Regions from separate parts of the Candidatus Accumulibacter necessarius genome, predicted to be linked through region 1. Evidence: riboswitches for the same ligand, from Rfam matches in the RefSeq annotation. Region 1 holds a riboswitch; the other holds the start of a gene.
What was found. Region 1 has a riboswitch for glycine ahead of gcvT (glycine cleavage system aminomethyltransferase GcvT). Riboswitches for the same ligand answer to the same signal wherever they lie in the genome.
Positions count from the first base shown of each region.

Region 2: linked by a shared signal. The riboswitch ahead of gcvT (glycine cleavage system aminomethyltransferase GcvT) and the one ahead of gcvT (glycine cleavage system aminomethyltransferase GcvT) in region 1 are both predicted to bind glycine.

Region 1 is NZ_JAZKUM010000007.1:287,726-303,519, reverse strand. Features, by position in the region: partial or broken gene rlmB (23S rRNA (guanosine(2251)-2'-O)-methyltransferase RlmB) at 1-67, shown strand, start outside; gene V5B44_RS19690 (polysaccharide biosynthesis tyrosine autokinase) at 64-2,319, opposite strand; gene V5B44_RS19685 (polysaccharide export protein) at 2,438-3,637, opposite strand; gene V5B44_RS19680 (hypothetical protein) at 3,636-3,758, shown strand; gene V5B44_RS19675 (low molecular weight protein-tyrosine-phosphatase) at 3,978-4,418, opposite strand; gene V5B44_RS19670 (MraY family glycosyltransferase) at 4,503-5,963, opposite strand; gene V5B44_RS19665 (NF038130 family PEP-CTERM protein) at 6,099-6,956, opposite strand; glycine riboswitch at 7,496-7,582, shown strand; glycine riboswitch at 7,586-7,689, shown strand; gene gcvT (glycine cleavage system aminomethyltransferase GcvT) at 7,767-8,855, shown strand; gene gcvH (glycine cleavage system protein GcvH) at 8,905-9,288, shown strand; gene gcvP (aminomethyl-transferring glycine dehydrogenase) at 9,317-12,220, shown strand; gene V5B44_RS19645 (glutathione peroxidase) at 12,303-12,782, shown strand; gene V5B44_RS19640 (DUF2946 family protein) at 12,865-13,455, shown strand; gene V5B44_RS19635 (ferritin-like domain-containing protein) at 13,452-14,243, shown strand; gene V5B44_RS19630 (multidrug effflux MFS transporter) at 14,304-15,497, shown strand; gene clpX (ATP-dependent Clp protease ATP-binding subunit ClpX) at 15,677-15,794, shown strand, end outside.
Region 2 is NZ_JAZKUM010000005.1:54,817-70,610, reverse strand. Features, by position in the region: gene V5B44_RS14185 (polysaccharide biosynthesis tyrosine autokinase) at 5-2,206, opposite strand; gene V5B44_RS14180 (polysaccharide export protein) at 2,388-3,581, opposite strand; gene V5B44_RS14175 (hypothetical protein) at 3,580-3,702, shown strand; gene V5B44_RS14170 (low molecular weight protein-tyrosine-phosphatase) at 3,922-4,362, opposite strand; gene V5B44_RS14165 (MraY family glycosyltransferase) at 4,372-5,907, opposite strand; gene V5B44_RS14160 (NF038130 family PEP-CTERM protein) at 6,043-6,873, opposite strand; glycine riboswitch at 7,417-7,503, shown strand; glycine riboswitch at 7,507-7,610, shown strand; gene gcvT (glycine cleavage system aminomethyltransferase GcvT) at 7,688-8,776, shown strand; partial or broken gene gcvH (glycine cleavage system protein GcvH) at 8,826-9,208, shown strand; partial or broken gene gcvP (aminomethyl-transferring glycine dehydrogenase) at 9,237-12,127, shown strand; partial or broken gene V5B44_RS14125 (glutathione peroxidase) at 12,246-12,724, shown strand; partial or broken gene V5B44_RS14120 (DUF2946 family protein) at 12,829-13,147, shown strand; partial or broken gene V5B44_RS14115 (ferritin-like domain-containing protein) at 13,397-14,185, shown strand; gene V5B44_RS14110 (hypothetical protein) at 14,234-14,377, shown strand; gene V5B44_RS14105 (MFS transporter) at 14,368-14,967, shown strand; gene V5B44_RS14100 (hypothetical protein) at 14,943-15,425, shown strand; gene clpX (ATP-dependent Clp protease ATP-binding subunit ClpX) at 15,609-15,794, shown strand, end outside.

The DNA of each region.
Region 1 (15,794 bases):
GGCGCGGGCGGCGGCGTGCCAGCCAGGGATCTGCCAGCAAATAGCCCCCTCGCCGCCAATCGTCTAGGTCTTGTACGAGTAACGGTACACGTAACCCTTGTAGCCGTAACGGTAATTCTGGCGACTGACGTTGAGGTCGTTGAAAACAAAGCCCTTGACCTGTACGCCGGCCTGATTGAGCCGCTTCACCGCTTGTTCGAGCTCGCGGATCGGGTGCTTGCCCGCCCGCGCGACCATCAGCGTTGCGCCGACATGCCGCCCGATGATCGCCGCATCGGAGACCGCCAGCACCGGCGGCGCATCAACAATGACCGTATCGAAGCGCGCAGCGAGTTCGCTCAGCAGCACTTGAAAACGCGGATGCATCAACAACTCGGAAGGATTCGGTGGAATCTGGCCGGTCGTGACCACCGACAGCTTGGGCACCATCGTGCTCTTCAGGAGGTCTTCAAGGGATGCCTGGCCCGCCACATACTCTGAAACGCCGACCGCCCGCTCGAGGCCGAACTCCTGGTGCAGGTGTCCCCGGCGCAGGTCGGCATCGACGATCACGACCCGTTTGTCGACCTGTGCCAGAACCGCGCCCAGGTTCTTGGAGATGAAGCTCTTGCCCAGGCCCGGACTCGATCCGGTGATCAGCAGCGAGTTACGCTGGGCGTCTAGGAGTGCGAAGTGCAGCGTCGTGCGCAGTCCGCGCAGGCTCTCGACCGCGTCATCCTGCGGATACGATACCGCCAGCAGTTCACCGACGCCGCCGCGCGCCTTGCGATGCAACTCAAGTTCGGTCTTGCTGTGAGGCACCGTCGCGTACACCGGCAGGCCGAGCTGTGACTCGATGATCTCCGGGTCTTCCACCACCACCCGCAGCGAACGCAGTACCCAGATCACCACCATGCTGACCAGCAGGCCTAGCAGCAGGGCAATTCCCAGGATCGCGACCGGGCCCGCACCAACCGGCTTGCGAGCGACGGCAGCGGTATCGATGACGCGCACGTCGCCAACCGTGCCGGCCTTGGATACCCGCAACTGCTGTGCCGTGTTGAGCAGCTCGGTGTATAGCCGGTTGGAGACCTCGACATCGCGCGCCAGCCGCAGAACGGTCTGCTGTGTATCGGGCAGGCGCGACACCTCGCCATCAAACTGCTTGCGGCGGTCGTTGAGGCGCGCCAGCTTGTTGTCTACCGCCTGGATCCGGGGGTGCTCCGGGGTGAAGTTCTGGCGCAGTTCGTCGCGCTCCTGCTTGAGCAGTACCGCGGCATTCTCGACTTCAACCAGCGACTTCAGGATGCCCTGCGTCTCCAAGCTCAGGTCGAGCGAGCCGCGGCTCTGGCGATAGTTGTTGTAAGCCGCCTCGGCGCTGTCAACCTGTGTCTTGAGCGCAGGCAACTGGGTTTCGAGGAACTTGAGCGTTTTCTCGGCTTCAGCCGACCGCCGCTCGACGTTCTGCCTGACGTAGGTATTGAGGACATCATCCAGCACTAGACCGATCTCTGCCGGGTCATACCCCATCAGGCTCAGCTCGAGAACGCCTGACTTCTTTCCCCGTTCCTTGACCGAGTAGTTGCGACGCAGATCGTCAATCGCCGCTTCAGCAGAGCGTTTCGTCAACCGGAACTGCGTATCCGGCCGCGCTCTGAGTTGCGCGACAAAGATGGAGTAGCCCTGGTCACTGGCACGCGTCCCTGCCTTTCCCTTGAGGACCAGGCGGTCATCGTCGTCAAAAACTTCGAACGTACCGCCCTCCCGGGCGATCAGGGTGTGTCGCTGGTCGAGCGCGTGCGGGGGAACGTCGAGCGAATCGACCTGGATCCGTTCGCCACCCCAGGCGAAGCTCGAAAAGCCAAGCCACGCTGAGTTCGGCTCGTCGCCCTCATAGCGCCGGGCAAACGCACCGCCAATCAGCGGCAGCGTCCTCGGCACGGCAACGATGTCGAGCTTGAGTTTATTTACCACTCGTCCAAGAACCATCCGCGAGCTGAGGATCTCGACCTCGGCGGAAACCGTCGTATCGTCACCGAGAAGTGGTTGCAAGGCTTTGAGCGAGCCAACGCCAGAGCTCTTTTCTTCGACCTGGAGCAATCCGTCCGCCCGGTACACCGGCTTGGCCACCAGCACCCACGCCAGACCGAGGGCCAGCGCGAAGAGACTGATCGCCGCGATCAGCCAGCGATAGTCCATCAGTACGGCAATGATCTCGCCCAGCGCCAGGCCTTCATCCTCTTCGTCAGCGGAAGCCTGCTGCATCGGCTGCATGGCGGCCGTGATCACACCGGGGACGCTGCCCGCATTGGGAAAGGGTCTTGACTGATCGTTGTCCATTGGTTGTCCGTGGTTGTGGTCGCCGGGCAGCGCGCCGGGCGAAGCGTGATGCGAGCAAGCCGGCGGTCCTCAGCCGACAAGGCCCACCGAGCGCCCGGGCAAGCCACCCAGCTCTGCTTCAACGCGACGGCTGCCGTCCGCCGAGAAGTGGGAAGTAGGTCTGGCTAGTCAAATTGAGCATATTCACAGTCGGCAGGATGTTCGCGACTACGCGCTGCCAGCGAACAACCGGTGCCGTGTCCACATAGATGATGTCGCGTGGCCGCAGCGGAAAGCGATCGGCGAGCAACAGCGCATCAGGTAGACGCGAATCGAGATGGAACAGCTCAGGCGTATCGGTGTTGCCGCGCATCACGTAAATCCAGCGTGGATCGGCGGTATTCTGATTGATGTAACCGGCATCACTGAGCGCTTCGGCGAGCGTCGAACGCTTCCTGTTCATCACCAGCGAGCCCGGCTTGGTCACTTCGCCAAGTACGAAGACCTTGTTGTAACTGCGATCGGCGACGTTGACGATGTCGCCCTGCTCAAGCAGCGCATTCTGATCGCTGGCACCGTAGTCATACATCGCCTGGATATCGACCAGATAGGTCGTGCCGCGCCGGGTCAGCAGCACGCGGCTGTAATCCGCCTCCGGCGTGAAGCCTCCGGCACGATTGACCGCATCGAGAACGGTCATCGGAATATCGGTCACCTGCTGAATCCCCGGCTTCGCCACTTCGCCGACGACATACACCTGCTGGCTACGGAAGGCGACCATGCGCACATCGAGCTGAACGCGCTCAATGTACTTGGCCAGCTTGGCCGACAGCATCGCCCGTAGCTCGCTGGTCGTCTTGCCCTGGGCCTTGATCACCCCGACGTAGGGATAAAAGATCGTCCCGTCTTCGGCAACCACGGTACCCGCCTGCTCGGCCGTCCGGAAACTGCCCGCCGGAATGGTCAGTTCAGGGTGATCCCAGACGATGATAGAGATGATGTCGCCTGGACCTAGCCGGTACTCGGGCACCGACGCGGGGTTGTCACCCGTGAAACGCGGACTGTCCTTCGTTGCCACCTTCGCGGAGCTGGTGCCATCGCCAATCGGCGGCCGCGCCACCTTGAACATGTCGATGATCAGTTCGGCGGTGATCGGTCTGATCTTGATGTTGGCTGGCGCAAGCAAGTCGCCCTGCTGCACCGGCAGCCTGACGTCGGACTCCTCACGGTTGCCGTAATTCTGGTTACCGGGAATGAGGGTGCAACCCGCCAACAGGCTCGCGGCGACACACACCAGCAAGCGACGGCTCCCGTCATGGCGGGCAAAGGACAGCTTCATGCCGAACTCCTCATATCTTTCCCTCATTGCGGCTGCCGAGAACCTCTCGTCAACGGGCGCCGCGCAGTTTACCCCCGGCTGGACCATCGCGCAAAGACATCAGCGCCTGTGGTCGGCCTGATCAGCCCGTTCAGAGCCGCCCGGCATACCTCCGGCGGTGCTCGTCCAGGCGCCTTGGGCGAACCCCGGCGAACCCCGTGTGCAGCCTGGGAACCTTCACCCGGCCGAAAAAATGCGATGCTGGTGCTGCCGGGGGAGTCGTCGGTTCCGAACGCAAGGATAACGCCGGTCGACTTCGGGACCAGTGCCTTATTTCACACCCGCGCAAAGAACAGCCAGCTCAGCAGAGCTTGCTGATCCACGGATCGAGCGCATCCTCGATCAACTGCAGCGCTTCCGCGTGCGCTGCATCTCCTCGCCGATACGGGTCGGGAATCTCGGTCCTCGTCCAGTGCCCGAGCAGGAAGGTCTTGCCACGCGCCGTCGGGTCCATCGCCAGCACCGCCTCCCGGTGGTGTTTTTCCATGACCAGAACGAGTTCAGCCCAGCGCAGACGCTCGGGCGTGAGCTGGCTGGCACGATGTGTACTGAGGTCCACACCACGCGCATTCATCATCGCACAGGTGGCTTCTTCCGCCGGATGATCGACCAGCGCGCCGATGCCCGCGGAGCGCGCTTCCACCCGCTTCCCGGCTTTTTCGATACGCTGACGCAGCAGGAACTCTGCCGCCGGGCTGCGACAGATGTTGCCGGTACAGACTGTGAGAATCCTGCTGAACATGTGCTCAACTCACCTGCAGGACGGTGGAACGCTGACTTCAAACCCCGGAACGGTGCTCTCGACCGGGCAGCAGCCACGCTCCATCTAGTAGATCAAGGTGCTCCGGACACCACGGCGATCAGCCTCCCGGCTGCTGCCCGGTATCAATGGCTCGCCGGCACCCACACGAGAGTTCGGGCTGCTACGGCCCATGAAGAGACGTACCTCAAGTCCCGGCTGCCCGGCGATGCGCCTCTTGATGCGCCGCGCATCACGCTGTATGTTGCCGATCAGCTGCTCGTCGCCGTCGGTGTGAATGTGCACGACACAATAGACGTTGCGGCCGTCGGTCGAAGACCTGTCCATCTCGTACACACCGAGCTGGAAATCATAAGTGCTGCCAAGTCCCTGCGAGATCACCGCAACAATCTCCGGAGACTTCTCCCTGCGCAGATAGCCGACAAAGATGCCCCGCACCTGGACCGACGGCAGCCCCAGCCAGCGATTGAGCTGGCGCAGACGGATAACCAGGCTTGAGGGCCGCAGGATGACCACGAAGTACACCGCGAAAACCCCGAGAAACAGCCAGAACATCAGATACTCGGGGACACCCAGCAGGAAACCACAGACCCCGATCAAGCCAAAGAGAACTTGCATCACAGCCGCAAGAAGAACGACGTCGCTTACCCGAAAGCCGGCGCGGACGAAGAGATGATGCAGATGGTTGCGGTCAGCACGGAACGGCGACCCGCCAAACCAGAGACGGCGCAGCATGACGCCGACGGTATCCATCAGCGGCAGAGCCAACAACCACAACGCGGTAACCGGCGTCATCGCCGCCTGCTCCCCCTGCGACATGGCAATGAACAACCAGGCAAAGAGGAAGCCCAGCAACATGCTGCCGTTGTCGCCTAGAAAAACCCGCGCGCGGCGGTTACCCGGATAGCGGAGATTGTAATAGAGGAAGCCTGCGACGCCACCCATCAGGGCAACAATGAGAAAGACATAGGAACTTCCGTTGCCGTAATACGCGACGATGCAGGTCAGCGCCAGACTGACCAGACTCCCCGTGCCTGAAAGGCCATCAATGCCATCCATCATGTTGACAGCATTGATCAGGCCGATGGTTGCGAAAACGGTCAGAGGAATGGCCAGCCAGCCGAGATCAACGACCACGCCCGGAAACAGCTCACCAAGCGAGCGGAGTTCGACGCCGCCGAGGAAGACCATCGACAACGCAACCAGCGCCTGCACGATGAAACGGGGCTTGAAACCAAGGCGCCAGATATCATCAACCAGGCCGGTGAGAAAGATGGCCAGTGCGCCAAAAAGAATCCCGCTCAGGGGACCAAGCGTGACATCAGCAAAAAACGTATCGGCCAACAGAGAAGCGCTGACGACAACAGTCATCAAGCCAAAGCCGCCGACAAACGGCGTACTCGCCTGGTGCTGCTTGTGCCCGCCAGGGTGATCCATGATTCCGAGGTAGCCGGCAAGCGCAATGCCTACTCGGATCGCCACACCGGATACCAGCAGACACACGCCGAACAAAACGGCCAAATCCACGGCCACCTCCGCAATTCACAGTCAAGGCTTCAGCGCCGCCCCGGACACTGGTCACGCTCGACACAAGCAGAGCCCTTGCGGGCTCTGCTCTTGGAACTTCACGGCGCTTGCGCGCCGGTGAACTCTCAGGCTCGCTCAGACCCGACGGCGACGGCCGAGGAACAGACCGACGAGACCGATGCCCAGCAGCGCCAGCGATTCGGGTTCGGGGATCTGCACGTTGTAGTTGCCGGAGTACGAACGCAACTCGAACGGCACAGGGATGCGAACCCCGTTGACCTCCATGAAGTCGCTACCGACAGCATAAACGCCGGAATTGGTGGCCGAAAAACCGAAGAGGTAGTCATGGACGCTGCCGCCCAGAGTCACTTCGACTACTTCGCTTGCTTGATAATATCCTTCCTTCGGAGGCAGCTTGATTGGCTTGAACAGCTCCTCGAGAATGGGCCCCGCGTCAAGGAATCCGGCCAGGCCGATATTGACCGTGTGCCCGTCGATGTAAACGTAAGAAATGTTGGGATCACTTACCAATTGCCAAGGTGCGAAGCCACCGGGAAGTGACGGCAGGTAGAAAGCCTTGAGTGCATCTGCCAATTCGCCAGCGGTCAACGATCGGCCAAGATTCGCCACTGCCGCAGCCTGAATATACCGTCGATCAAGTCCGGTGGTATTCCAGTCACCAATTTCAAGCCCACTCAGCTCGATAGGCTTGCCGTTGACCGTGCCCGCCATCGCGCCACCCGAGCCGAACTTTCCGAGCTCGACGTTACTGCCGGGCGCTGGATCATCAAGTGCGCCCTGCGCCTGTGCCTTATTCGGGTTTTGCGAGGGGTAAAGCACACCCCCGACGTTGCTCCAGAGAATGTTGTTGTTACCACCGGCAATGCCGGTCACCACCATATTCACACCCACGAAATTAGCCGACGCGCCGGCCGAAGCGGTCATCGCCAGCACCGCCAAAGCGATTCTTGTCTTGCTAGATAGTAGATTCATTGAGAACTCCTTCACGTCAATCACCAGTCCGTTTCGCAGACCGGTTGATGAGGGTTTTAATGGGCTTCACAAGTCTTGGCTTTCGGAAACCCGGAAAGCAACATCCGTGCGTCCTCAACAAAACCTGACTCAGCGAAAAAGTAGCAATATTCGTGCCCAAAAAGGAATGTTCCATGAAACCAAGTGTTTAATAATTCACGAATCGTTCAAGATAACTCAAGTGTAAAAAAAACCGACACCCCACACATGGCCCACCCGCTCCCGGTCGACCACCTCGCTCTCGCGAAGCGAGGCTCTGTTGCCCCCTGGAGCACCTAGCCCCCTGTAGTCCCTGCGAAGTGCAGCCCCGCGGCAGGGGCCGCGCCGCGGAGGGGGACCCCGCCGCCGCGGCCAGGCATGTCTCTTGAAGACCCCGAATCCCGCCTCCCGAGGCACAGTTGAAGGGCTGCGCACCGCCCGGCGATGCCCTTTCGCTGCACCGCGACGACCGACGCCAGCGACGATTGCCTTGCGAGCCGAGCCCCCGGCGCGTTATAGTCGCGTCGCGAATGGGAGAGGGCGACAGTGTCGCCGCCGACGGCGCAATCCACCCGGAAACGCTCAGGCAAAAGGACCGTTCGTGCAATGAACTCTGGAGAGCGGCGCACGCTGTTGGCGGAGCGCCCACCGATGGGGCAAGAGCGGCTGCGAATGAGGGTAGCCGCCCGACAATCTCTCAGGTACATGGACAGGGGGGTGAACTCTAATCGGGTTCGCCCCTTTTCCGTTTCTGGAATCCACTCCAACAAGTGCTCCCTATGGATTGATACGATGAAGAAAACTGTCCTCAATGCCTGCCACCGCCGAAGCGGCGCCCGAATGGTCGATTTCGGCGGCTGGGAGATGCCGCTGCACTATGGTTCACAGATCGAGGAACATCACGCCGTGCGCCGCGACGCCGGCATGTTCGACGTCTCGCACATGTGCGCCGTTGATGTGGCGGGTCGCGACGCCGGTGTTTTTCTCCGTCGCCTGCTGGCCAACAATGTCGAGCGGCTGAAGGTCCCCGGCAAGGCACTGTACAGCGCCATGCTCAACCAAGCCGGCGGGGTGATCGATGACCTGATCGTGTATTACCTCGACGACCGTAGCTACCGGGTGGTGGTCAACGCCGGCACCGCCGAGAAGGATCTGGACTGGATGGCCGCCCGCCGCGACGAGTGGCAGCTTGCGGTAGACATCACGCCCCGCCGCGAGGGCGCCGGGGCGCTGGCGATGATCGCTGTCCAGGGACCGCATGCTCGCCAGAAGGTGTGGCAGGTGCTGCCCGAATGCCGGGCAGCCAGTGAAGCGCTGAAGCCCTTCTTTGCCGCCGTCGTCGGCGACCACTTCATCGCCAGTACCGGCTATACGGGTGAAGATGGCTACGAGATCACCCTGCCCGCCGCCCGGGCCGACGGCCTCTGGCAGGCACTCGCTGCAGCGGGTGTGCGGCCTTGTGGGCTGGGCGCCCGCGACACGCTGCGCCTTGAGGCCGGCATGAATCTCTACGGCCAGGATATGGACGAAACAGTTTCGCCGCTCGACGCCGGCCTGGCCTGGACGGTCGATCTCGTATCACCGCGCGACTTCGTCGGCAAGGCCGCCCTCCTCGCCCGGCCGCAGCAAGTCCGGTTTCTCGGCCTGGTACTGCTCGACCGCGGCGTGCTGCGAGCGCACCAGGCGGTACACACGACCCATGGCGACGGCGAGATCACCAGTGGCAGCTTCTCGCCGACGATGCAGCAATCGATCGCCCTCGCCCGCCTGCCGCTCGCCGCGGCGATCGGCGACACGGTACAGGTGGCGGTTCGCGACAAGCGGCTCGCTGCCCGGGTGGTCAAACCCTCTTTCGTCAGAAACGGTAACATCCTCGTTTGATTTCATGGCATTAAATGGCCAGACTTGATCTTATTTATCAGGAGAGAAGATGAACATCCCCGCCGACCTCAAGTACACCAGAAGTCACGAATGGGTCCGCGCCGAAGCGGACGGCACCGTCACCGTCGGCATCAGCGACCATGCCCAGGAATTGCTTGGCGACCTGGTTTTCATCGAACTGCCGGATATTGGCCGCGCACTCGCCGCCGAGCAGGAAGCCGCTGTCGTTGAATCGGTCAAGGCAGCCGCCGACGTCTACGCGCCGATCGCTGGAACCGTCATCGAGGTCAACCAGGCGGCGGTCGATGCCCCCGAGCTGGTCAATCAGGACGCCTATGGTGCCTGGCTGTTCAGGATGAAGCCGGCGGCAGCCAGCGACCTCGATGGCCTGCTCGATGCCGCCGCCTACCGGCAGATCGTTGACGCCGCCTAGGCGAATGGAAGCGCTACCGGAAGACGCCATGCCTGCCCCCCTTTCGCCCTCACCCTCGTCCCCTTCGCTCGCCGCCCTCGAACAGCGCGACGATTTCCTTGACCGCCACATCGGCCCGAGCGCCAGTGAAATCGCTGCCATGCTGGCAAGTATCAACGCGAGCAGCCTCGAGCAACTGGTCGAACAGACCGTGCCGCCGGCAATCCGGCTGGCGGCGCCACTGGCGCTTGCCGAGCCCCGCCCGGAGGGAGAAGCGCTGGCCGCGCTGCGGGCGATTGCCCGCCGCAACCGCGTGCAGCATTCGATGATCGGCATGGGCTACGCCGACACCCTGACCCCCACCGTGGTTCTGCGCAACGTGCTTGAGAACCCGGGCTGGTACACCGCCTACACGCCGTACCAGGCGGAACTCGCACAGGGGCGCCTCGAGGCGCTGCTCAATTACCAGCAGATGGTGATCGACCTGACCGGCCTCGAACTCGCCAACGCTTCCCTGCTCGACGAGGCGACAGCCGCCGCCGAAGCGATGAGCATGGCACGCCGGGTCAGCAAGGCGAAGTCGCAACGGTTCTTTGTTGATGCCGCGTGCTTCCCGCAAACCATCGACGTACTGCGGACGCGCGCCTCCTTCTTCGACTTTGAACTGGTCTTCGGTGCGCCCGAAGAGGCGGCGCAGCAGGAGGTGTTCGGGGCGCTGTTTCAGTATCCGAATGACGAGGGCGAAGTCAGCGACCTCAGCGGGCCGATCGCTGCCGTCAAGTCACGCGGTGGCGTCGTCGCCGTGGCCTCGGACCTGATGGCTCTGGTGCTGCTCCGCTCACCGGGTGAAATGGGTGCCGATATCGCCCTCGGATCGTCGCAGCGTTTCGGCATCCCGCTCGGTTTCGGGGGTCCGCACGCCGCCTTTTTTGCCACCCGGGACGAACACAAGCGGTCGGTGGCCGGGCGCATCATCGGTGTTTCGATCGACGCCCGCGGCAAGCGGGCGCTGCGTATGGCGCTGCAGACCCGCGAACAGCACATCCGGCGCGAGAAGGCCAACTCGAACATCTGCACGTCGCAGGTTCTGCTTGCCAACATGGCCGGCATGTACGCCGTCTACCACGGCCCGCAAGGTCTGCGCAGCATCGCCGGTCGCATCCACCGCCTGGCCGCGATTCTGGCGCAGGGACTGCGGCGCGCCGGAATCACCGTCATCAGCAGGCACTTTTTCGACGGCCTGCGCATCGACCTCGGCAGCCATGCACTGAGCGCCTACAAGGCCGCGGTTGAAGGGGGCTACAACCTGCGCCAGGTCTCGCCCGGCGTGCTCGGTATCGCGGTCAATGAAAAGACCACACGCGCCGACATCACCACTCTGCTCAAACTGATCACCGGCGTCACCGCCGACCTCGCGCCGCTCGACGAGAAACTGCAGCTGTCCGACCCGACCTTGCCGACCGCTCTGCTGCGCCAGGACGCCATCCTCACGCATCCGGTATTCAACACGCACCATACCGAACACCAGATGCTGCGCTACCTCAAGAAGCTGCAGAACCGTGACCTCGCGCTCGACCATTCGATGATCTCGCTGGGTTCCTGCACCATGAAGCTCAACGCCAGCAGCGAGATGATCCCGATCACCTGGCCCGAGTTCACGGACATTCACCCCTTCGCGCCGCTCGATCAGGCGCAGGGTTACCTGCAGATGATCAGCGAACTGGAAAGCTGGCTCAAGGCGATCACCGGTTTTGACGCCATCTGCATGCAGCCGAACTCGGGGGCACAGGGCGAATACGCCGGCCTGGTCGCCATCGCACGTTATCACGCCAGCCGCGGTGAGACGCAGCGCAAGGTCTGCCTGATTCCGAAGTCGGCACACGGCACCAACCCGGCCACTGCGCAGATGTGCGGCATGCGGGTGGTGGTGGTCGACTGCGACGAGGCCGGCAACATCGACCTTGCCGACCTGGCGGCCAAGGCGGCGCAGAACGCGGCCAGTCTCGCCTGCCTGATGATCACCTACCCGTCGACGCATGGCGTCTTCGAGGAATCGGTCAGGGAGATCTGCGCCATCGTGCACCAGCATGGCGGCCAGGTGTATATGGACGGCGCCAACCTCAATGCCCAGGTCGGCCTGACCTCGCCGGCGCTGATCGGCGCCGACGTCAGCCACATGAATCTGCACAAGACCTTCTGCATCCCGCACGGCGGTGGCGGACCGGGCATGGGACCGATCGGCCTCAAGGCGCATCTGGCACCGTTCATGGCCAACCACAGCGTACAGCCGATCAGTGGCCCGCACGCTGGCCAGGGAGCTGTGGCTGCGGCGCCCTGGGGATCCGCCTCGATTCTGCCCATCTCGTGGATGTACATCGCGATGATGGGCGGCAGCGGGCTGACGCGCGCCACCCAAGTGGCCATCCTCAACGCCAACTACCTCGCCAGCCGCCTGCAGCCACACTATCCGGTGCTCTACACCGGCAGCCAGGGGCGCGTGGCGCACGAATGCATCCTCGACATCCGGCCAGTCAAGGCAGCGACAGGAATCTCCGAGATCGATATCGCCAAACGCTTGATGGACTACGGCTTTCACGCGCCGACGGTCAGTTTCCCGGTCGCCGGCACGATGATGGTCGAGCCGACAGAGTCGGAGGGAAAAGCCGAACTCGACCGCTTCATCGCGGCGATGATCAGCATCCGCGAAGAGATCCGTCAGATCGAGCTGGGCCACTGGCCGACGGATGACAACCCGCTGAAGCATGCGCCACATACCCAGGCCGATATCGTCGGCGCTGAATGGCAGCGACCGTACAGTCGCCGGGAGGCCGTTTTCCCGCTGCCCTGGGTAGCAGAAAACAAGTTCTGGCCGAGCGTCAATCGGGTGGACGACGTTTATGGCGACCGCCACCTCTTCTGTGCCTGCGTGCCGACCGACGAGCTGGAAGTGTGACCAGGAGCGGCGCGCACCCCGGGCGATTTCTGATTACACTTCCCTCTCCCCAGACAACGATTTCACTTCCGGAGACATCAGGATGAGCGCAATTCATGAGTTCACCGCCGAGCGCCTCACAGGCGGCAGCCAGTCGCTTGGCGACTACGCGGGCAAGGTCATGCTGATCGTCAACACGGCCAGCAAATGCGGCTTTACACCGCAGTACGAAGGGCTCGAAGCGCTCTACCAGCGCTATCGTGAGCGTGGCCTCGTGGTGCTCGGTTTTCCCTGCAACCAGTTCGGCGCGCAGGAACCCGGAGAGGCCGAGGAGATCGCGAGTTTCTGCCAGAAGAACTACGGTGTCAGCTTCCCGATGTTTGCCCGGATCGAGGTGAACGGCGACGGCGCGCACCCGCTCTACCAGTATCTGAAGAGGGCGGCACCCGGCCTGCTCGGCAGCGAAGGAATCAAGTGGAATTTCACCAAGTTCCTGGTCAATCGCCAGGGTGAAGTGACCCAACGCTATGCGCCGGCCACTGCCCCGGACGCCATTGCAGGCGATATCGAGGAACTGCTCTAAGGTGCCCGGCGACGCGGCGCTCGAGCCGACGCCCGGCGGCATTGGCAGCAAGTCTCACGGACCCGGGCGCCGCCGGTGAAGCATGCGTCAGCCTGACTTCAGCGCCATGCTGCGCTGGCCGAATGTGCCTGCCTGTTACGGCTGGCTGTCGCTGGACCGCCGTGGCCGCTGGCGCCTGCGCGGCGAGGCGGTCACCCACGGCGGCCTGAACGATTTCCTGAACCGACAGTACGCGCATGACGAGGACGGCAATTACTTCGTGCAGAACGGCCCACAACGGGTATTCGTCGAACTCGAATACACGCCCTGGGTTCTGCGCCTGACGGCGGCAGACCGGATCGCAACGCATGTCGGCGAAGTCGTCCACGAGTTCCGCAGCGCAGCCATCGACGAAGAGGGCAACCTGCTGATCGAGATCAACGACGGCATCGCCCTGCTCTGCGACCGCGACCTGCCCGCTCTGCGCCACTGCCTGCGCCTGCCGAGTGGCGAGGTCGCCGACGACGCGAGCGTCCTCGCAGCCATCGAGCAGCCGGTGACCGGCGCGACGAAACTGGCGCTTGCCTGGCAAGGCTGTCGCGTGCCGTTGCACTCGCTGCGCCGATCCGAAGTACCCGGACGCTATGGTTTCATCGCTGCACCGCAGTCGACGATGCCGCAAGGAGCCCTTTGAACCTGCGCCAACTCGCCCTCGACGCCCTGCTGATCAGCGGTCCACGCGAAAAGTGCACGGCCGTCCAGGCCATGGCCCCAGCCCGGGAGGATCTGCAGTTCGCCCCGCCCGATCGCAGCCGCCTGCTGGCCGAAACACTCCCCGGCCGCACCGCCAGGCCGCTGCTGGTGCCGCCGGCGCAGCTTGCCCAGCGACCGGTCAGCACCCTTGAGGGACGCGCGGCGCTGATTCACTCGCTGGCCCATATCGAGCTGAATGCGGTCAACCTGGCGCTCGACATCACCTGGCGATTCGACGGCCTGCCGCACGACTTCTACCGTGACTGGATCGGCGTCGCCAGAGAGGAGGCCGGCCACTTCGAACTGCTGCGCGAACACCTGCAAACGATGGGTTTCAGCTACGGCGACTATGCGGCCCACAACGGTCTGTGGGAAATGGCCGAAAAGACCAGCGACGACCTGCTCGCGCGCCTGGCCCTGGTGCCGCGAACGCTGGAGGCGCGGGGGCTCGACGCGGCACCGCCGATTCGCGACAAGCTGCGCCGCGTCGGCGACGAGCGCGGCGCTGCGATCCTGGAAACCATCCTCGGTGACGAGATCGGCCATGTCGCCATCGGCAACCGCTGGTACCGGTGGCTCTGCGACCAGCGGCGTCTGGAGCCGGTGGCCTGTTACGCCGAACTGGTCCAGAGGTACCGCGCGCCACGCCTGCGCGGGCCTTTCAACCTCGCAGCACGCCGGGCCGCGGGTTTCGACGAGCGGGAACTGGCGGCACTGCAGGCTGGATGAAGCGTTTGAGCGGGGAACCCTGAACATGCTGCCCGCAACAATCGGCCGCCGTCGTAGCGGATGACTTCCGCCCGTCCGTCCTTCGCGCTGGCAGCGCTGCTGACGACGCTGGTCGCCCTCGGCCCCTTGTCCACCGATCTCTACCTGCCGGCACTGCCGACGCTGGCCAGAGTCTTTGCCACCGATGCGGCCGGGGTGCAGCTGACGCTGTCGGTGTTCCTTGCCGGCTTTGCCTGCGGGCAGATTTTCTATGGTCCGCTGTCCGATCGCTTCGGGCGACGACCGCTCATGCTCGGCGGCCTGGCGCTCTTTTGTGCGGGCTCGATCGGCTGCGTCCTTGCGACAAGCATCGAGATGCTCGTCCTTGCCCGTTTCGTGCAGGCCCTTGGCGCCTGCGCGGGGCCGGTGATCGGCCGAGCGGTCGTCCGCGACCTCTGGGGCGCCAGCGAATCGGCACGGATCATTGCCTACATGGGTGGCGCAATGGCCATTGCGCCGCTGGTCGGACCGACGCTCGGTGGTTTCCTGACCGTTCTCTTCGGCTGGCAGTCCAATTTCGTGCTGCTGCTCCTCATTGGCGCGCTGCAGCTTGTCGCCGTCGCCTGCATGCTAAGCGAAAGCAATGTCCATCGCGACCCAGCGGCAAGCAATCCGCGCCAGATGGTCGCCAACTTCGCCCGCTTGCTCGCCGACCGCCACTATCTGGGCTGCCTGCTCAGCTTCTCCTTTTCCTACAGCGCGCTGTTCGCCTTCATCTCTGCTTCGTCATTCGTACTCGCGGATCGCCACGGCCTGACGCCGCAGGTGTATGGCCTGTGCTTCGGCGTCGTCATCGCCGGCTACCTGCTGGGCTCGCTGGCCTCCGGCCGGCTGGTCAGACGTCTCGGCAGCGATTACCTGCTCCTTCGCGGCGCCTGGCTCGGCGCCATCGCCGGAGTCAGCATGGCGGCACTCGAATTCTCGGGCGTCCGCAGCATCGCCGCCATCCTTGGACCGATGTTCTTCTGTACCGTGGCAACCGGCCTGGTCATGCCGAATGCCATTGCCAGGGCGCTGGCCCCTTATCCGACAATGGCCGGCTCGGCTTCGGCCCTGATGGGCTTCGTTCAGATGACCATCGCCGCGCTGGTGGGAATCGCCGTCGGCCACGCGCTGGCCGGCGGCGGTGCAGTGCTGGCCCTGGCCGTGGCTGTCTGCACGCTAGCCGCGCCCCTGTCGTACCTGGCCCTGACCCGGGGACAGCGATGCACCTGAGCGTGCGCGCAAAGCTGACCGCGGCCGGCCCCGGACCTTCACCCGGCTCTGCCATGCCGAGCCGCACGAGCGACCGTTTCGGCATAACATGGGCGCCTGGCAGACGGCCCGCCTGGAAGCAGCCTGGCAAGCGAACCAAAAGCCTGTTGCAACGTTTGTCGATTCCATCGAGGTAGTCCTTGTTAGCCAGAGAAACCACACCCAGCGCGATCGTCAGGTATCTCGATCAGTACGTCATTGGCCAGGATGAGGCCAAGAAGGTCCTGGCCGTTGCCGTCTATTCGCATTACCGGAAGA
Region 2 (15,794 bases), on a different contig from region 1:
ACGTCTAGGTCTTGTACGAGTAACGGTAGACGTAACCCTTGTAGCCATAACGGTAATTCTGGCGACTGACGTTGAGGTCGTTGAAAACGAAGCCCTTGACCTGTACGCCGGCCTGATTGAGCCGTTTGACCGCCTGTTCGAGCTCGCGGATCGGGTGCTTGCCTGCCCGCGCGACCATCAGCGTTGCGCCGACATGCCGCCCGATGATCGCCGCATCGGAGACCGCCAGCACCGGCGGCGCATCGACAATGACCGTATCGAAGCGCGCAGCGAGTTCGCTCAGCAGCACTTGAAAACGCGGATGCATCAGCAACTCGGAAGGATTCGGTGGAATCTGGCCGGTCGTGACCACCCACAGCTTGGGCACCATGGTGGTCTTCAGGAGGTCTTCAAGGGATGCCTGCCCGGCGACGTACTCTGAAACGCCGACCGCCCGCTCGAGGCCGAACTCCTGGTGCAGGTGTCCCCGGCGCAGGTCGGCATCGACAATCACGACCCGTTTGTCGACCTGTGCCAGGACCGCGCCCAGGTTCTTGGAGATGAAGCTCTTGCCCAGGCCCGGACTCGATCCGGTGATCAGCAGCGAGTTGCGCTGCGCGTCGAGCAGCGCGAAGTGAAGCGTCGTGCGCAGTCCGCGCAGGCTCTCGACCGCATCATCCTGCGGATACGATACCGCCAGCAGTTCCTCGACGCCGCCGCGCGCCTTGCGATACAACTCGAGTTCGGTCTTGCTGTGAGGCACCGTCGCGTACACCGGCAGGCCGAGCTGCGACTCGATGATCTCCGGGTCTTCCACCACCACCCGCAGCGAACGCAGTACCCAGATCACCACCATGCTGACCAGCAGGCCGAGCAGCAGGGCAATTCCCAGGATCGCCACCGGGCCTGCGCCAACCGGCTTGCGCGCAACGGCAGCGGTATCGATGACGCGCACGTCGCCGACCGTGCCGGCCTTGGATACCCGCAACTGCTGCGCCGTGTTGAGCAGCTCGGTATACAGCCGGTTGGAAACCTCGACATCGCGCGCCAGCCGCAGAACGGTCTGCTGGGTATCGGGCAGGCGCGAAACCTCGCCGTCAAACTGCTTGCGGCGGTCGTTGAGGCGCGCCAGCTTGTTGTCTACCGCCTGGATCCGGGGGTGCTCCGGGGTGAAACTCTGGCGCAGTTCGTCGCGCTCCTGCTTGAGCAATACCGCGGCATTCTCGACTTCAACCAGCGACTTCAGGATGCCCTGCGTCTCCAGGCTCAGGTCTAGCGAGCCGCGGCTCTGGCGATAGCTGTTGTAGGCCGCTTCGGCGCTGTCAACCTGCGTCTTGAGCGCAGGCAACTGGGTTTCGAGGAACTTGAGCGTTTTCTCGGCCTCAGCCGACCGCCGCTCGACGTTCTGCCGGACGTAGGTATTGAGGATGTCATCCAGTACCAGAGCGATCTGCTCGGGGCGCGATCCAAGCAAGCTCAGTTCAAGCACGCCCGACTTCTTGCCCCGTTCCTTGACCGAGTAACTGCTGCGCAGATCGTCAATCGCCGCTTCGGCAGAGCGTTTCGTCAACCGGAACTGGGTATCCGGCCGCGCTCTGAGTTGCGCGACAAAGATGGAGTAGCCCTGGTCGCTGGCGCGCGTCCCTGCCTTTCCCTTGAGGACCAGGCGGTCATCGTCGTCAAAAACTTCGAACGTACCGCCCTCCCGGGCGATCAGGGCGTGTGGCTGATCGAGCGCCTGCGGGGGAACGTCGAGCGAATCGACCTGGATCCGTTCGCCACCCCAGGCGAAACTCGAAAAGCCAAGCCACGCAGAGTTCGGCTCGTCGCCCTGATAGCGCCGGGCAAACGCACCGCCAATCAGCGGCAGTGTCCTCGGCATGGCAACAATGTCGAGCTTGAGTTTGTTCACCACTCGTCCGAGAACCATCCTCGAAGTGAGGATTTCGACCTCGGCAGACACAGTCGTATCGTCACCCAACAGCGGCTCGAGGGCTTTGAGCGCCCCGCCCGAGCCCTTTTCTTCAATCTGCAGCAATCCATCCGCCCGGTAGACCGGCTTGGCCACCAGCACCCACGCCAGACCGAGGGCCAGCGCAAAAAGACTGATCGCCGCGATCAGCCAGCGATAGTCCATCAGTACGGCAATGATCTCGCCCAGAGCCAGGCCTTCATCCTCTTCGTCAGCGGAAGCCTGCTGCATCGGCTGCGGGGCGGCCGTGTTCATAGCGGGGCCGCTGCCCGTATTGGGAAAGGGTCTTGAGTGATCGTTGTCCATTGGTTGTCCGTGGTTGTGGTCGCCTGGCAGCGCGCCGGGCCGAGCGTGGTGCGAGCAAGCAGGCAGTTCTCAGCCGACAGGGCTCGCGGCTACCATGCGGCCACGCACGCGGCCCAGCCCTGCTTCGGCGCTACGGCTGCCGTCCGCCAAAAAGTGGGTACTGCGTCCGGCTGGTCACATCAAGCATCGTCGCGGTCGGCAGGATGTTCGCGATTACACGCTGCCAGCGAACAACTGGTGCCGTATCGACATAGATGACGTCGCGTGGCCGGAGCGGAAAGCGATCCGCAAGCAACAGCGCGTCGGGCAGACGCGAATCGAGATGGAACAGTTCCGGCGTATCGGTGTTGCCGCGCATGACGTAGATCCAGCGGGGATCGGCGGTACTCTGATTGATGTAGCCGGCATCACTGAGCGCTTCGGCAAGCGTCGAACGCTTCCTGTTCATCACCAGCGAGCCCGGCTTGGTCACTTCGCCCAGCACGAAGACCTTGTTGTAACTGCGGTCGGCGACGTTGACGATGTCGCCCTGCTCGAGCAGCGCATTCTGCTCGCTGGCACCGTAGTCATACATTGCCTGGATATCGACCAGATAGGTCGTGCCACGCCGGGTCAGCAGCACGCGGCTGAAATCCGCCTCGGGCGTGAAACCCCCGGCACGATTGACCGCATCGAGAACGGTCATCGGAATATCGGTCACCTGCTGAATACCCGGCTTCGCCACCTCTCCGACGACATACACCTGCTGGCTACGGAAGGCGACCATGCGCACATCGAGCTGAACGCGCTCGATGTACTTGGCCAGCTTGTCCGACAGGATCGCCCGTAGCTCGCGAGTCGTCTTGCCCTGGGCCTTGATGACCCCGACGTAGGGGTAGAAGATCGTTCCGTCTTCGGCAACCACGGTACCGGCCTGCTCGGCCGTACGGAAACTGCCCGCGGGAATGGTCAGTTCAGGGTGATCCCAGACGATGATCGAGATGATGTCGCCCGGACCGAGCCGGTACTCGGGCACCGACGCGGGGTTGTCACCGATGAAACGCGGACTGTCCTTCGCCGCCACCTTCGCCGAGCTGGTGCCATCGCCAATTGGCGGCCGCGCCGCCTGAAACATGTCGATGATCAGTTCGGCGGTAATCGGTCTGATCTTGATGTTGGCTGGCGCAAGCAAGTCGCCCTGCTGCACCGGCAGCCTGACGTCGGACTCCTCACGGTTGCCGTAATTCTGGTTACCGGGAATGAGGGTGCAACCCGCCAACAGGCTCGCGGCGACACACACCAGCAAGCGACGGCTCCCGTCATGGCGGGCAAAGGACAGCTTCATGCCGAACTCCTCATATCTTTCCCTCATTGCGGCTGCCGAGAACCTCTCGTCAACGGGCGCCGCGCAGTTTACCCCCGGCTGGACCATCGCGCAAAGACATCAGCGCCTGTGGTCGGCCTGATCAGCCCGTTCACAGCCGCCCGGCATACCTCCGGCGGTGCTCGTCCAGGCGCCTTGGGCGAACCCCGGCGAACCCCGTGTGCAGCCTGGGAACCTTCACCCGGCCGGAACAATGCGATGCTGGTGCTGCCGGGGGAGTCGTCGGTTCCGAACGCAAGGATAACGCCGGTCGACTTCGGGACCAGTGCCTTATTTCACACCCGCGCAAAGAACAGCCAGCTCAGCAGAGCTTGCTGATCCACGGATCGAGCGCATCCTCGATCAACTGCAGAGCTTCCGCGTGCGCTGCATCTCCTCGCCGATACGGGTCGGGAATCTCGGTCCTCGTCCAGTGCCCGAGCAGGAAGGTCTTGCCACGCGCCGTCGGGTCCATCGCCAGCACCGCCTCCCGGTGGTGTTTTTCCATGACCAGAACGAGTTCAGCCCAGCGCAGACGCTCGGGCGTGAGCTGGCTGGCACGATGTGTACTGAGGTCCACACCACGCGCATTCATCATCGCACAGGTGGCTTCTTCCGCCGGATGATCGACCAGCGCGCCAATGCCCGCGGAGCGCGCTTCCACCCGCTTCCCGGCTTTTTCGATACGCTGACGCAGCAGGAACTCTGCCGCCGGGCTGCGACAGATGTTGCCGGTACAGACTGTGAGAATCCTGCTGAACATGTGCTCAACTCACCTGCAGGAGGGTGGAACGCTGACTTCAAACCCCGGAACGGTGCTCTCGACCGGGCAGCAGCCACGCTCCATCGAGTAGATCAAGGTGCTCCGGACACCACGGCGATCAGCCTCCCGGCTGCTGCCCGGTAGCAATGGCTCGCCGGCACCCACACGAGAGTTCGGGCTGCTACGGCCCATCAAGAGACGTACCTCAAGTCCCGGCTGCCCGGCGATGCGCCTCTTGATGCGCCGCGCATCACGCTGTATGTTGCCGATCAGCTGCTCGTCGCCGTCGGTGTGAATGTGCACGACACAATAGACGTTGCGGCCGTCGGTCGAAGACCTGTCCATCTCGTACACACCGAGCTGGAAATCATAAGTGCTGCCAAGTCCCTGCGAGATCACCGCAACAATCTCCGGAGACTTCTCCCTGCGCAGATAGCCGACAAAGATGCCGCGCACCTGGACCGACGGCAGCCCCAGCCAGCGATTGAGCTGGCGCAGACGGGTAACCAGGCGTGCGGGCCGCAGGATGACCACGAAGTACACCGCGAAAACCCCGAGAAACAGCCAGAACATCAGATACTCGGGGACACCCAGCAGGAAACCACAGACCCCGATCAAGCCAAAGAGAACTTGCATCACAGCCGCAAGGAGAACGACGTCGCTTACCCGAAACCCGGCGCGGACAAAGAGATGATGCAGATGGTTGCGGTCAGCACGGAACGGCGACCCGCCAAACCAGACACGGCGCAGCATGACGCCGACGGTATCCATCAGCGGCAGAGCCAACAACCACAACGCGGTAACCGGCGTCATCGCCGCCTGCTCCCCCTGCGACATGGCAATGAACAACCAGGCAAAGAGGAAGCCCAGCAACATGCTGCCGTTGTCGCCTAGAAAAACCCGCGCCCGGCGGTTACCCGGATAGCGGAGATTGTAATAGAGGAAGCCTGCGACGCCACCCATCAGGGCAACAATGAGAAAGACATAGGAACTTCCGTTGCCGTAATACGCGACGATGCCGGTCAGCGCCAGACTGACCAGACTCCCCGTGCCTGAAAGGCCATCGATGCCATCCATCATGTTGATAGCATTGATCAGGCCGATGGTTGCGAAAACGGTCAGAGGAATAGCCAGCCAGCCGAGATCAACGACCACGCCCGGAACCAGCTCACCAAGCGAGCGGAGTTCGACGCCGCCGAGGAAGACCATCGACAACGCAACCAGCGCCTGCACGATGAAACGGGGCTTGAAACCAAGGCGCCAGATATCATCAACCAGGCCGGTGAGGAAGATGGCCAGTGCGCCGAAAAGAATCCCGCTCAGGGGAGCAAGCGTGACATCAGCAAAAAACGTATCGGCCAACAGAGAAGCGCTGACGACAACAGTCATCAAGCCAAAGCCGCCGACAAACGGCGTACTCGCCTGGTGCTGCTTGTGCCCGCCAGGGTGATCCATGATTCCGAGATAGCCGGCAAGCGCAATACCTACTCGGATCGCCACACCGGATACCAGCAGACACACGCCGAACAAAACGGCCAAATCCACGGCCACCTCCGCAATTCACAGTCAAGGCTTCAGCGCCGCCCCGGACACTGGTCACGCTCGACACAAGCAGAGCCCTTGCGGGCTCTGCTCTTGGAACCTCACGGCGCTTGCGCGCCGGTGAACTCTCAGGCTCGCTCAGACCCGACGGCGACGGCCGAGGAACAGACCGACGAGACCGATGCCCAGCAGCGCGAGCGATTCGGGTTCGGGGATCTGCACGTTGTAGTTACCTGTATACGAGCCATCTTTAGTAAAAACAAGGGAGTTCGTCGCAGAAAACCCGAACAGGTACTCATGGGCATTACCCAAGGTGACCTCAACGACCTCGCTCACTTGCGCCCCTTTGGGAAACACCAAGCCGGGAAACAATTGCCCCAGGGCCTGCGACGCGTCGAAGAAACCTGCCAGGCCGATATTGACCGTGTGACCGTCAATGTAGACATACGAAATATTGGGGTCACTGACGAAGTTCCAGGGCTTGAGGCCGAGCGGATTGGTGACAGGCGTACCCACAGGAACAGTCAGGAAGCTGTTTACTGCAAAATCCAACTGCTGTTGAGTCAAGGGCTGGTTAATCGAAGCCGCCGCACCGCCGACGTAGCGATAAGCCAGAGCATTGTTGTTACCGGTCCAGTCATCGCTGTCCAGGCCGCTCAGTGTGATGTTCTTGCCACCGACCGTACCGGTCATCACCGCGACTGGCTTCGCGCCGTACTTCCCGAGTTCCACGTTGCCGCCGGGCTTCGTGGCGTCACCGTTACCATCGTTGAGGGCCGCTTGGGCATTCGCGAGGTCAGATACCCCGAGGCTGAGTAGCCCCACGCCTGTAGCGTCAGCGTTATAAACGGCAAACGTATTGCTGATTCCGGTGACCTGCATACCAATCGGCGCGGCCGACGCGCCGGCCGAAGCAGCCATTGCCAACACCGCCAAAGCGATTCTTGTCTTGCTAGATAGTAGATTCATTGAGAACTCCTTCACGTCAATCACCAGTCCGTTTCGCAGACCGGTTGATGAGGGTTTTAATGGGCTTCACAAGTCTTGGCTTTCGGAAACCCGGAAAGCAACATCCGTGCGTCCTCAACAAAACCTGACTCAGTGAAAAAGTAGCAATATTCGTGCCCAAAAAGGAATGTTCCATGAAACCAAGTGTTTAATAATTCACGAATCGTTCAAGATAACTCAAGTGTAAAAAAAACCGACACCGCACCCCTGGCCCACGCGATCGAGGGCGACCGCCTCGCACTCGCAAGACGAGGCTCTGATGCCTCCCTGCGGCAGGTGGACCCCTCAAGCCCCTGAGGGTTGCAGCACCCGCGGCAGGAACCTCGCCGCTGAGGCAGCGCCCCGGCCCGGCAGCCACGCGTATCCCTTGAAGCACCCGAGCCCGGCTCCCCGGGGCAACAATTGAACCTTCAGACACCGCCCGGCGACCGCCCCTCGCTGCGCTGTAGCGACGCACCCCAGCGACGATTGCCTTGCGAGCCGGGCTCGCGTCGCGTTATAGTCGCACCGCGAATGGGAGAGGGCGACAGTGTCGCCGCCGACGGCGCAATCCACCCGGAAACGCTCAGGCAAAAGGACCGTTCGTGCAATGAACTCTGGAGAGCGGCGCACGCTATTGGCGAAGCGCCCACCGATGGGGCAAGAGCGGCTGCGAATGAGGGTAGCCGCCCGACAATCTCTCAGGTACATGGACAGGGGGGTGAACTCGTTTCGGGTTCGCCCCTTTTCTGTTTCTTGAATCCACTCGAACAAGTGCTCCTTATGGATTGATACGATGAAGAAAACTGTCCTCAATGCCTGCCACCGCCGAAGCGGCGCCCGAATGGTCGATTTCGGCGGCTGGGAGATGCCGCTGCACTATGGTTCACAGATCGAGGAACATCACGCCGTGCGCCGCGACGCCGGCATGTTCGACGTCTCGCACATGTGCGCCGTTGATGTGGCGGGTCGCGACGCCGGTGTTTTTCTCCGTCGCCTGCTGGCCAACAATGTCGAGCGGCTGAAGGTCCCCGGCAAGGCACTGTACAGCGCCATGCTCAACCAAGCCGGCGGGGTGATCGATGACCTGATCGTGTATTACCTCGACGACCGTAGCTACCGGGTGGTGGTCAACGCCGGCACCGCCGAGAAGGATCTGGACTGGATGGCCGCCCGCCGCGACGAGTGGCAGCTTGCGGTAGACATCACGCCCCGCCGCGAGGGCGCCGGGGCGCTGGCGATGATCGCTGTCCAGGGACCGCATGCTCGCCAGAAGGTGTGGCAGGTGCTGCCCGAATGCCGGGCAGCCAGTGAAGCGCTGAAGCCCTTCTTTGCCGCCGTCGTCGGCGACCACTTCATCGCCAGTACCGGCTATACGGGTGAAGATGGCTACGAGATCACCCTGCCCGCCGCCCGGGCCGACGGCCTCTGGCAGGCACTCGCTGCAGCGGGTGTGCGGCCTTGTGGGCTGGGCGCCCGCGACACGCTGCGCCTTGAGGCCGGCATGAATCTCTACGGCCAGGATATGGACGAAACAGTTTCGCCGCTCGACGCCGGCCTGGCCTGGACGGTCGATCTCGTATCACCGCGCGACTTCGTCGGCAAGGCCGCCCTCCTCGCCCGGCCGCAGCAAGTCCAGTTTCTCGGCCTGGTGCTGCTCGACCGCGGCGTGCTGCGAGCCCACCAACCGGTACACACCACCCATGGCAACGGTGAGATCACCAGTGGCAGCTTCTCCCCGACGATGCAACAATCGATCGCCCTCGCCCGCCTGCCACTCGCCGTGACGATAGGCGACACGGTCCAGGTGTCGATTCGCGACAAACGGCTCGCTGCCCGGGTGGTCAAACCCGCTTTCGTCAGAAACGGCAACATCCTCGTTTGATTTCATGGCATTAAATGGCCAGACTTGGTCTTATTTATCAGGAGAGAAGATGAACATCCCCGCCGACCTCAAGTACACCAGGAGTCACGAATGGGTCCGCGCGAAGCGGACGGCACTGTCACCATCGGCATCAGCGATCATGCCCAGGAGCTGCTTGGCGACCTGGTTTTCATCGAATTGCCGGAGGTCGGCCGCGAACTCGCCGCCGAGCAGGAAGCCGCCGTCGTTGAATCGGTCAAGGCGGCTGCCGACGTCTACGCGCCGCTGACGGGAACCGTCATCGAGCTCAACCAGGCGGCGGTCGACGCCCCCGAACTGGTCAATCAGGACGCCTATGCTGCCTGGCTGTTCAGGATGAAGCCCGCCGCAGCCAGCGACCTGGATGGCCTGCTCGATGCCGCCGCCTACCAGCAAATCGTTGACGCCGCCTAGGCCAGTGGAAGCGCTACCGGAAGACGCCATGCCTGCCCCCCTTTCGTCCCCTCCCTCATTGCCGTCGCTCGCCACCCTCGAACAGCGCGACGATTTCCTTGACCGTCACATCGGCCCCGACGCCAGTGAAATCACTGCCATGCTGGCAAGCATCGGCGCGAGCAGCCTCGAGCAACTCGTCGAACAGACCGTGCCGGCGGCGATTCGGCTGGCGGCGCCACTGGCGCTCGCCGAGCCCCGCCCGGAAGGAGAAGCGCTGGCAGCGCTGCGGGCGATTGCCCGCCGCAACCGCGTGCAGCACTCGATGATCGGCATGGGCTACGCTGACACGCTGACCCCGGCGTGGTACTGCGCAACGTGCTTGAGAACCCCGGCTGGTACACCGCCTACACGCCGTACCAGGCAGAACTCGCGCAGGGGCGCCTCGAGGCGCTGCTCAACTACCAGCAGATGGTGATCGACCTGACCGGCCTCGAACTGGCCAACGCCTCGCTGCTCGACGAGGCGACCGCCGCCGCCGAAGCGATGAGCATGGCACGCCGGGTCAGCAAGGTCGAAGTCGAACGGTTCTTCGTTGACGCCGGCCTGCTTCCCGCAAACCATCGACGTGCTCAGACGCGCGCCGCCTTCTTCGGCTTTGAACTGGTCTTTGGCACGCCGGACGAGGCGGCGCAGCAGGAGGTCTTCGGCGCGCTGTTTCAGTATCCGAACGACGACGGCGAAGTCAGCGACCTCAGCGGACCGATCGCTGCCGTCAAATCACGCGGCGGCGTCGTCGCCGTCGCCTCGGATCTGATGGCGCTGGTGCTGCTCCGCTCGCCGGGCGAAATGGGCGCCGATATCGCCCTCGGATCGTCGCAGCGTTTTGGCATCCCGCTCGGTTTCGGGGGTCCGCACGCCGCCTTTTTTGCCACCCGGGACGAGCACAAGCGTCGGTCGCCGGCCGCATCATCGGCGTCTCGATCGACGCCCGCGGCAAGCGGGCGCTGCGCATGGCGCTGCAGACCCGCGAACAGCACATCCGGCGCGAAAAGGCCAACTCGAACATCTGCACCGTCGCAGGTTCTGCTCGCCAACATGGCCGGCATGTATGCCGTCTATCACGGCCCGCAGGGCCTGCGCAGCATCGCCGGCCGCATCCACCGCCTGGCCGCGATTCTCGCCGAAGGCTGCGGCGTGCCGGAATCACCGTCCTCACCAGGCACTTCTTCGACACCCTGCGCGTCGACCTCGGCAGCCGATGCGCTGAGCGCCTACCAGGCCGCGGTCGACGCTGGCTACAACCTGCGCCAGGTATCGCCCGGCGTACTCGGCATCGCGGTCAACGAGAAGACCACACGCGCCGACATCACCCTCTGATCAAGCTGATCACCGGCGTCACCGCCGACCTCACGCCGCTCGACGAGCAACTGCAGCAGGCCGACCCGACCTTGCCGGCAGCCTGCTGCGCCAGGACGCCATCCTCACGCATCCGGTATTCAACACGCACCATACCGAACACGCAGATGCTGCGCTACCTCAAGAAGCTGCAGAACCGCGATCTGGCGCTCGATCACTCGATGATCTCGCTCGGTTCCTGCACCATGAAGCTCAACGCCAGCAGCGAGATGATCCCGATCACCTGGCCGGAATTCACCGACATCCACCCCTTCGCCCCGCTCGACCAGGCGCAGGGTTACCTGCAGATGATCGGCGAGCTGGAAAGCCTGGCTCAAGGCGATCACCGGTTTCGACGCCATCTGCATGCAGCCGAACTCGGGGGCACAGGGCGAATACGCCGGCCTGGTCGCCATCGCACGTTATCACGCCAGCCGCGGCGAAACGCAGCGCAAGGTCTGCCTGATCCCGAAGTCGGCGCACGGCACCAACCCGCCACCGCGCAGATGTGCGGCATGCGGGTGGTGGTGGTCGATTGCGACGATGCCGGCAACATCGACCTTGCCGACCTGCGGCCAAGGCGGCGCAGAACGCGGCCAACCTCGCCTGCCTGATGATCACCTACCCGTCGACGCACGGCGTCTTCGAGGAATCGGTCAAGGATATCTGCGCCATCGTGCACCAGCATGGCGGCCAGGTGTACATGGACGGCGCCAACCTCAACGCGCAGGTCGGCCTGACCTCGCCGGCACTGATCGGCGCCGACGTCAGCCACATGAATCTGCACAAGACCTTCTGCATCCCGCACGGCGGCGGCGGTCCGGGCATGGGACCGATCGGTCTCAAGGCGCATCTGGCGCCGTTCATGGCCAACCACAGCGTACAGCCGATCAGCGGCCCGCACGCTGGCCAGGGCGCGGTCGCCGCGGCGCCCTGGGGATCGGCTTCGATCCTGCCGATCTCGTGGATGTATATCGCCATGATGGGCGGCAGCGGGCTGACGCGCGCCACCGAAGTGGCCATCCTCAACGCCAACTACATCGCCAGCCGCCTGCAGCCACACTACCCGGTGCTGTACACCGGCAGCAACGGCCGCGTGGCGCACGAATGCATCCTCGACATCCGCCCGCTCAAGGCAGCGACCGGAATCTCCGAGATCGACATCGCCAAGCGCTTGATGGACTATGGCTTTCACGCGCCGACGGTCAGCTTCCCGGTCGCCGGAACGATGATGGTCGAGCCGACCGAGTCGGAATCGAAAAGCCGAACTCGACCGCTTCATCGCCGCGATGATCAGCATCCGCGAAGAGATCCGCCAGATCGAAGCTGGGCCACTGGCCGCCGACGACAACCCGCTGAAGCATGCGCCGCATACCCAGGCCGACCTCGTCGACGCGACTGGAGCGACCGTACAGCCGCCAGGAAGCCGTTTTCCCGCTGCCCTGGGTGGCCGAGAACAAGTTCTGGCCGAGCGTCAATCGGGTCGACGACGTCTATGGCGACCGCCACCTGTTCTGTGCCTGCGTGCCGATCGACGAGTACTGCGAAGAGTCGAGCGGCATCGACGCTGCGCGCCGCGTCGCGAGCCGGCGCTGGCGCATCCCGGGCGATTTGTGATTACACTTCGTCTCCCCAGACAACGATTCCTGGAGACATGAACATGAGCGCACCGATCCACGAGTTCACCGCCGAACGCCTCACCGGCGGCAGCCAGTCGCTGGGCGACTACGCGGGCAAGGTCCTGCTGATCGTCAACACCGCCAGCAATGCGGCTTCACGCCGCAGTACGAAGGGCTCGAAGCGCTCTACCAGCGCTATCGCGAGCGCGGCCTGGTGGTGCTCGGTTTTCCCTGCAACCAGTTCGGCGCGCAGGAACCCGGAGAGGCCGAGGAGATCGCCAGCTTCTGCCAGAAGAACTACGGCGTCAGCTTCCCGATGTTTGCCAAGGATCGAGGTCAACGGCGACGACGCGCACCCGCTCTACCAGTATCTGAAGAAAGCGGCACCCGGCCTGCTCGGCAGCGAGGGAATCAAGTGGAACTTCACCAAGTTTCTGGTCAATCGCGAGGGGGAAGTGAGAACGCTATGCGCCGGCCACCCGCCGGAGCCATCGCAGACGACATCGAGGAACTGCTCTGAGGTGCCTGCCGCCGCGGCTGCTCGCCGACGACCGGCGGAGGCTGGCAGCAAGGTTCACCACCCGGGCCCGCCGAGTGAAGCATGCCGCGCCTGACTTCAGCGCCATGCTGCGCTGGCCGAACGTGCCTGCCTGCTACGGCTGGCTGTCGCTCGACCGGCGCGGGCCGCTGGCGCCTGCGCGGCGAAGCGGTCACCCACGCCGGCCTGAACGATTTCCTGAACCGCCAGTACGCGCATGACCAGGACGGCAACTACTTCGTGCAGAACGGCCCGCAACGGGTGTTCGTCGAACTCGAGTACACGCCGTGGGTCCTGCGCCTGACGGCGGAAGACCGCCTCGAAACGCATGTCGGCGAAGTCGTCGACGAAATTCGCGGCGCCGGCATCGACGACGAAGGCAATCTCCTGATCGAGATCCCGACGGGATCGCCCTGCTCTGCGACCGCGACCTGCCCGCCCTGCGCCGCTGCCTGCGCCTGCCGAACGGCGAGGTCGCCGACGACGCGAGCCTCCTCGCCAGCCATCGAGCAGCCGGTGACCCGGCGCCAGCACGCTGCTGACGCTCCACTGGCAGGGCCAGCGGCTGCCGGTGCGCTCGCTGCACCGATCGGAAGTACCCGGACGCTATGGCTTCGTCGCCTCACCGCAGGCGACGATGCCGCGGGAGCACCTTTGAACCTGCGCCAACTCGCCCTCGACGCCTTGCTGCTCAGGAGCCCGGGAGCAAAGTGCGCGGCCGTCCATGGCCATCGCGCCGCCCGCGAGCGATCATGCAATCGCCGCCCGATCCAGCCGCCTGGCCAGCGAAACGCTTCCCGGCCGCAGTGCCCGGCCCCTGCTGGTGCCGCCGGCGCAGCTCGCGCAAGCGACCGGTCAGCACCCTTGAGGGACGCGCGGCGCTGATTCATTCGCTGGCCCATATCGAGCTGAACGCGGTCAATCTGGCGCTCGACATCGTCTGGCGCTTCGACGGCCTGCCGCCGACTTCTACCGTGACTGGATCGGCGTCGCCAGGGAGGAGGCGGCCACTTCGAACTGCTGCGCGAACATCTGCAAACGATGGGCTTCAGCTACGGCGACTTCCCGGCCCACGACGGCCTCTGGGAAATGGCCGAGAAAGGACCAGCGACGACCTCCTGGCGCGCCTGGCGCTGGTGCCGCGAACGCTCGAGGCGCGCGGCCTCGACGCGGCGCCGCCGATTCGCGACAAGCTGCGGCGCGTCGGCGACGAGCGCGGTGCGGCGATCCTGGAAATCATCCTCGCGACGAGATCGGCCACGTCGCCATCGGCAACCGCTGGTACCGCTGGCTCTGCGACCAACGCGGCCTGGATCCGGTGGCCTGCTACGCCGAGCTCGCCAGAGCTATCGCGCGCCCGCGCCTGCGCGGGCCTTTCAACCTCGAGCGCGCCGCGCCGCGGGCTTCGACGAGCAGGAACTGGCGGCACTGCAGGCTGGCTGAAGCGGAGCGGGGAACCAGAACATGCTGCCCGGGCCGCCGTCGTAGCGGATGACTTCCGCCCGTCCGTCCTTCGCGCTGGCAGCGCTGCTGACGACGCTGGTCGCCCTCGGCCCCTTGTCCACCGATCTCTACCTGCCGGCACTGCCGACGCTGGCCAGAGTCTTTGCCACCGATGCGGCCGGGTGCAGCTGACGCTGTCGGTGTTCCTTGCCGGCTTTGCCTGCGGACAGATTTTCTATGGTCCGCTGTCCGATCGCTTCGGGCGACGACCTCTCATGCTCGGCGGCCTGGCGCTCTTTTGTGCGGGCTCGATCGGCTGCGTCCTTGCGACAAGCATCGAGATGCTCGTCCTTGCCCGTTTCGTGCAGGCCCTTGGCGCCTGCGCGGGGCCGGTGATCGGCCGAGCGGTCGTCCGCGACCTCTGGGGCGCCAGCGAATCGGCACGGATCATTGCCTACATGGGTGGCGCAATGGCCATTGCGCCGCTGGTCGGACCAACGCTCGGTGGTTTCCTGACCGTTCTCTTCGGCTGGCAGTCCAATTTCCTGCTGCTGCTCCTCATTGGCGCATTGCAGCTTGTCGCCGTCGCCTGCATGCTGAGCGAAAGCAATGTCCATCGTGACCCAGCGGCAAGCAATCCGCGCCAGATGGTCGCCAACTTCGCCCGCTTGCTCGCCGACCGCCACTATCTGGCTGCCTGCTCAGCTTCTCCTTTTCCTACAGCGCGCTGTTCGCCTTCATCTCGGCTTCGTCATTCGTGCTCGCGGATCGCCACGGGCTGACGCCACAGGTGTATGGACTGTGCTTCGGCGTCGTCATCGCCGGCTACCTGCTGGGCTCGCTGGCCTCCGGCCGGCTGGTCAGACGCCTCGGCAGCGATTACCTGCTCCTTCGCGGCGCCTGGCTCGGCGCCATCGCCGGAGTCAGCATGGCGGCACTCGAATTCTCGGGCGTCCGCAGCATCGCCGCCATCCTTGGACCGATGTTCTTCTGTACCGTGGCAACCGGCCTGGTCATGCCGAATGCCATTGCCAGGGCGCTGGCCCCTTATCCGACAATGGCTGGCGCGGCTTCGGCCCTGATGGGCTGCGTTCAGATGACCATCGCCGCGCTGGTGGGAATCGCCGTAGGCCACGCGCTGGCCGGCGGCGGTGCAGTGCTGGCCATGGCCGTGGCCGTCTGCACGCTAGCCGCGCCCCTGTCGTACCTGGCCCTGACCCGGGGACAGAGATGCACCTGAGCGTGCGCGCAAAGCTGACCACGGCCGGCCCCGGACCTTCACCCGGCCCGGCCCGGCCATGCCGAGCCGCACGAGCGACCGTTTCGGCATAACATGGGCGCCTGGCAGACGGCCCGCCTGGAAGCAGCCTGGCAAGCGAACCAAAAGCCTGTTGCAACGTTTGTCGATTCCACGGGGTACGCCTTGTTAGCCAGAGAAACCACACCCAGCGCGATCGTCAGGTATCTCGATCAGTACGTCATTGGCCAGGATGAGGCCAAGAAGGTCCTGGCCGTTGCCGTCTATTCGCATTACCGGAAGATCGCCACCTTTCACAACGACAGGGGCGCGATGGCAAAGAGCAACGTCCTCCTCGTCGGACCGTCAGGA